2 regions of the Trichocoleus sp. ST-U1 genome follow, and region 1 is predicted to be linked to the other one. Evidence: predicted binding sites of a transcription regulator. Region 1 holds the regulator's gene; the other holds the start of a gene.
The links. The regulator NtcA, encoded in region 1, controls nitrogen genes in cyanobacteria. The targets are predictions, from matches to a motif close to TTTGTANNNNNNNNTACAAA.
Positions count from the first base shown of each region.

Region 2: NDA06_RS20205 (TIGR00300 family protein) is a predicted target of NtcA. The motif match lies at 1,918-1,937, and genes of this name have one in related genera.

Region 1 covers NZ_JAMPJZ010000051.1:1,482-4,594, forward strand. Annotated here, with positions in the region: gene hisB (imidazoleglycerol-phosphate dehydratase HisB) at 1-83, opposite strand, end outside; gene fabI (enoyl-ACP reductase FabI) at 237-1,013, opposite strand; gene ntcA (global nitrogen regulator NtcA) at 1,393-2,064, shown strand; gene NDA06_RS17500 (DUF3084 domain-containing protein) at 2,312-3,113, shown strand, end outside.
Region 2 covers NZ_JAMPJZ010000068.1:8,179-11,291, reverse strand. Annotated here, with positions in the region: gene NDA06_RS20220 (HEAT repeat domain-containing protein) at 1-553, opposite strand, end outside; gene NDA06_RS20215 (hypothetical protein) at 711-980, shown strand; gene NDA06_RS20210 (GDSL-type esterase/lipase family protein) at 1,102-1,785, shown strand; gene NDA06_RS20205 (TIGR00300 family protein) at 2,004-3,113, shown strand, end outside.

The DNA of each region.
Region 1 (3,113 bases):
TTGCGGGGAACCCTTGCCATGCGAGGAGACAAAAGCTGTTCAATGCTTGGAGAAGGTGTAAATTGGCGATCGCGTGCCTGCATCGCAGATGCTCACTCAAGAAAATAAAGTTAAGTTTATTATCCTACGTTACTGAGCATCTGGGAGACGCGAAAGCCTTAAAAATGCAAAATTAAAAATTAAAAATTAGCAGAATCTTTGCTTTTTAATTTTTAATTTTTAATGTTTGATTCTTTTTACATCCCCATAATCTCGTATCCCGCATCGACATACAGCACCTGACCTGTAATGCCACTTGCCAAATCGCTACACAAGAAAGCAGCCGCATTTCCCACTTCTTTCTGAGTTACAGTGCGTCGCAGGGGTGCTACTTCCTCAACGTGATGGATCATATCCAGGATGCCACCTACCGCCGACGATGCCAAAGTGCGGATGGGACCTGCCGAAATTGCATTCACGCGAATATTCTGTGGACCTAATTCAGATGCCAGGTAACGGACACTCATTTCCAATCCAGACTTGGCAATTCCCATGACGTTGTAGTTGGGGATCACCTTAACGCCGCCTAGATAAGTCAGCGTGACAATGCTGCCACCTTCTGTCATCAGTGGTTTTGCTGACCCAGCAAGTTGCACCAGAGAATAGGTACTAATTTCTAGAGCTTGGGTGAAGCCAGCGCGGGTAGTGTTGCTAAAATCACCTGATAAATCTTCCTTGTTCGCAAAAGCAAGACAATGGATCAGGATGTCTAGCTTGCCCCACTTATCGCGGATGGCGTCAAATGTAGACTGAATTTGGGTCTCATTCTGGACATCGCAGGGTAAAAATAAGCTGGGGTTGAGGGGTTCTACCAACTCTGCCACTTTTTTTTCAAAGCGGCCTCGGTCGTCTGGCAGGTAAGTCACTCCTAGATTCGCACCCGCTTGGTGCAGTTGCTGAGCAATCCCCCAGGCGATCGATCGATTGTTGGCAATGCCGGTGACAAGGGCGTTTTTTCCGGTTAAATCTAGCATAAATGTCGATTTTGAAGGCAATATTAGAGGATATCCGATTTAGGGGAGTATTCAAGATCGCGATCGCCCGGAGCAAGGCTGTCTAGTACGGGTAAGGAGCGTGCCTCCTTACTCACCATGCATCCCACCCGATAGCGCAGATACTGTCAAGATATCAACATTTTCCGTCATAATCTTACTTGCCTTGAGCAGGGAGAGAACTAAAGAAGGTAGCCGGGGAAACTACTTTAAAATTTTGTATCAAATAGCACAAAAACCGCTTGGAAGTCAGTTTATCTGTGTCTAATGTCAGAAAACTCTCATAGTTGTTTTGCTATGGTTAAAGTTCCTCCGACAGAAAGTTGCAGAAGTCTGTAGGGCAGCATTTAGGAAAAAGGAAGTGGCAGTGACGCAAGATAGACCGCTAGCAGCTGTGTTCCGTCAACTGGGAGGTGGGGCGTTTCCACCCGTGGTGGAAACTTTTGAGCGGGGCAAGACGATCTTTTTCCCAGGAGACCCGGCTGAACGGGTATACTTTTTGCTCAAAGGTGCAGTAAAGCTGTCTCGCGTGTATGAAGCTGGGGAAGAAATTACCGTGGCGCTGCTGCGAGAAAACAGCGTTTTTGGAGTACTGTCCTTAATTACAGGGCATCGTTCGGATCGGTTTTATCACGCTGTAGCATTTACGCCAGTGGAGCTGCTTTCGGCACCGATCGATCAGGTAGAGCAATCGCTCAAGGATAATCCGGAGCTATCGATGTTGATGCTGCGAGGGCTTTCTTCGCGCATTTTGCAAACAGAAATGATGATTGAGACATTAGCTCACCGAGATATGGGATCGCGCTTGGTGAGTTTTCTATTGATTCTGTGCCGTGATTTTGGCGTTCCTACCGCCAATGGAATTACGATCGATCTGAAGCTTTCTCATCAAGCGATCGCAGAAGCAATCGGCTCCACCAGGGTAACTGTCACCCGCTTACTGGGAGATTTGCGGGAGGAAAAAATGATTTCTATCCACAAGAAAAAAATTACGGTACACAACCCAGTTACACTGAGTCAGCAGTTTACTTGAAAACAGCTAGAGGCTCTCGTCAGGTTGTAGGTTAGGTTGTTGGTTAAAACGGCATGGTAGCGCGAGCAGGTTATCCAGTTTTAACATTTAGTCGGGAGTTGAGTTAAAAGGTGTCAGGTTTTAAGCGGATAGTTTTCAACCTTCCAACCTTTAACCTTTCCGATTTCACCTTCGATCTTTAATTCCTGTTAACCCTTTCTCTAGCCTGCGATGCGATAGGCTGTAACTGGAATGACTGTAGCAGACAATGACCGACAGTGCGCTCTTCCTGATTTTGTCTATTTTAGTGTTGGGAAGCGTCATCGCAACGGTAGGCGATCGCATTGGCACGCGCGTGGGAAAAGCACGCCTGTCGTTGTTCAATCTGCGTCCCCGCAAAACAGCTGTTTTGGTAACGATTCTGACAGGGCTAACGATTTCTGCCTCAACACTAACAATCATCTTCGCGACCAGCGAACAATTGCGGATTGGAGTTTTTAGACTCCAAGAAGTGCAGAAAAAACTCAAGACAGCAAGTAAGGATATTGCTAAAGCGAACGAGCAGAAACGGAAAACCGAAAGCGAACTTGCTAAAACCGCCGCCCAAAAAGAGCAAGTAGAGAAGGAACTCGCTCAAGCTCGCACCCAGCAATCTGTCGCTCAGCAGCGCTTAGATGCGATTAATCGATCTTTGGCAGCTGCGCTGGCTAAACAAGGCCAGACGGAGGCGCAACTAAATCAGACTCAAAGCGAACTGACCCGGGTTGCCAGCAGCTTTCAGCAAACCCAAAAACAGCTTACATCTGTCTCAGGGCAAGCCAAGACGCTACGTTCCGAAATCCAACAACTTCAAGCAGAACGCCAAGAACTCCTCCAGCAGCGAAATCAAGTCAGAGCTGAAATTACTGAATTCAAAGCGAAAGTGACTCAGCGCGACCAAAAAATTGCCCAGCAAGACCGAGCAATTAGCCAACGCGATGAGCAAATTCTCAAGCGGGATCAAGCCCTTGTCGAACTTGATGAGAAACTTGCTGCCTTTCGGAAGAGCCTGAGCGATCGCGACGAGCAAA
Region 2 (3,113 bases), on a different contig from region 1:
CAATCACCTCCCGGAGAAACGCATCCGCCTCAAACCGCTTCTCAATTTCCTTCTCATTCAGCTGATATTGCAACCGCCCCTCATCTGGGGATGGGCAAAACTCCTCACCCCTTCGAGGCTGAGTTGTCGGTTTCACCAAACCCAGCGGCACATAAATACCCACCTCATGCCCCAACCCCGTACCCGTCGCCTGTCGCCGGAATTGGTAACGCTTCAGCTGTTCCTCCAGCATTTTGTGGTAGATATCGCGCCAGCCAATCCGGGTTTCTGGGGTTGCATCTGGAGGATTCGACTCTTTCGGATCGATTAACTCTGCTAGTTCTAAATTTAGGGATTTAGCGATCGCGATCGCATTATCACAATCAACAGATTCTCCCGCAAAAAACCGCTTAACCGTCTTTTCACCCACTCCAGAGGCTTCAGCAATGTCCAAATACGTCCAAATCCTTTTTTTATAATTACGGTAAATATGTTTAGCAGCTTTAGCCTCTATGAGTTTCTGCTTTCCAGCCTCGTTTACCTGGACGCTGTTGCGATTGCGGATTTCAGCCATAATCAACGGATAAGGGCAGTTGCGGATATTAATAGCTTAAGCGGCGTCACGGTTTGATGAGGGTCAGAAAGGGTAACTTAATATCTGTCCCTATGAGTTCTGCGGTTTCTCCAGTCGATTCGCTTTCGTGGAATTGTACGGTTCAGTAATTCCACAAATGACTACCAACCTGTTCAAATATTTACTTATCGTTGAAAACCCAGAACTTCAAGCTTTACTCTTACTTGTTCTTATCCTGTCCTCAGACTCAGTTAATCTTAAGAAAGCCAGCGCTGTATCATTTCTTGTCCAAGCAGGATTGATTGATATAGGGGGCATTATTTCAGTTATGTCGGGAACATCCTTGCCATTAGTCATCCTTATGATGTTGGCTCAAGGCGTTTATTTGATTATCGATGCTTACCGCGCCGAAAAAAGTGGTCAGTAGACGAAGCGCGGGGCGAAGCATTCGCATTAATAATATTGGGTTACGTGGCATAGGCGATCGCGCTTTCTTCGCCCCTACCGCTAACCATCTGCAATATCGTTGAGTTGAATTGGAAAAGTGTATGAAAAAACGCCGATGGGTGTGGTTCTTTAGTTTGCTGTTTGCTTCCCTACTGGTTGTTACCAGTTGCAGCAACAATTTCGATGATGTCAAAAACCTTAAAGCGGGTGCTGGTAAGCAAGTTATTGTTTTAGGCGATAGCATCGCCTCTGGATATGGGGTGGACAAGACAGAAGCTTTTCCTAGTGTCCTGAGTCGTCAACTCGGTTTGCCAATACTGAATCGCGGTGTTAGCGGCGATACAACCGCAATGGGGTTGAGTCGCTTACAAAAAGATGCGATCGCGGCAGAACCTTGGCTGGTAATTGTTGAATTAGGCGGAAATGATTTTCTGCGAAAAATTCCCAAAACTGAGACAGAACAGAACTTGCAACAAATTGTCACTTCGATTCAACAACAAAAAGCAATTGTTGTGCTGCTAGGAATCAATCTCGGCTACATAGAAGATGAATATGACGAACTTTATCAGCGTGTTGCTAAAGATACACAAGCTTATTTAATTCCGCAGGTTTTAACTGGAATTGTCGATAATCCGAAAAATCGGCAGGAGGATATCATTCATCCAAATGCCGCCGGACACCAGCTTTTAGCCTCCCGCGTTGCTAAAAATTTACAGCCCTTATTAGCCCAAGCTACTTGGCCTCCAACCTTGTTGCAATATCGACGGAGTGCTAATCAAACATAGGAGCGATTTGCACTAAAACTGTTAAAAATTTCCCATAAATCGCTTTTTGTCAAGTCTCTTTGGTTGTAAAGGAATAAAATAGACATTAGCCTCTAGAGCTGACTTTCGCTGTTACGAATAAGAGGTAAAGATTTCGTAACAAGTCCTACAGAATTGGATCGTAGAAAGTCTGTATCCAATAAGAGTTTGCCCTTGTCTATTTCACTTGAGATTCTTTTATGACCTCCTCGATCCGCTTCCTCATGTGCGCTCCCGACCATTACGACGTGGATTATGTGATTAATCCCTGGATGGAGGGCAATATTCACAAATCCTCGCGCGATCGCGCCGTCGAGCAATGGCAAAAACTTCACTACGTCCTCAAAGATCACGCCATTGTCGATTTGGTTGCACCCCAACGCGGTGTGCCTGACATGGTGTTTACAGCCAATGCTGGGCTGGTGCTGGGAGATACCGTCGTCCTGAGCCGCTTCTTCCACAAAGAGCGGCAGGGTGAGGAGCCTTATTTCAAGCAATGGTTTGAGGAAAAAGGCTATAAGGTGCATGAACTGCCTAAAGACTTGCCGTTTGAAGGCGCGGGCGATGCGCTGCTGGATCGAGAGGGGCGCTGGTTGTGGGCGGGATACGGCTTCCGCTCAGAACTCGATTCTCACCCGTTGTTGGCAAAGTGGCTCGACATCGAAGTGCTATCGCTGCGACTGATGGATGAGCGGTTCTATCATCTCGATACCTGCTTCTGTCCCTTGAGTGGCGGCTATTTGCTCTACTATCCCCCCGCATTTGATTCTTACACCAACCGCTTGATTGAAATGCGAGTTGCTCCGGAGAAGCGGATTGCCATTGAGGAAGCGGATGCAGTGAACTTCGCCTGCAACGCTGTGAATATTGACCACGTTGTGGTGATGAATAAGGCGAGTGAGGCACTCAAAAAACGCCTTGCCGATGTTGGATTCCAAGTCATCGAAACGCCGCTGACAGAATTTTTGAAAGCTGGTGGCGCTGCTAAGTGCCTGACGCTGCGGGTGACGGAACCCGTCCGAGAAGAAGTCCATGCCAATGTCTCAGTGGAAAGCCGCACGATTCGTCTAGAAGGGCATTTGCTGGACTCCGGCTTAATCAACCGTGCTTTAGATTTAGTCGTAGAAAATGGGGGCAGCTTCCAGGTTCTCAACTTCAGTCTGGGAGAGCAACGGCAAAGTACCTCCTCTGCGGAGGTGAAAGTGTCGGCTCCTTCCCATGATGTGATGGAAGCGATTTTGTCGCAGCTTATCGATTTGGGTGCGGTGAATTTGCCCCAAGATGAGCGTGATGCCAAGCTGGAAGATGTC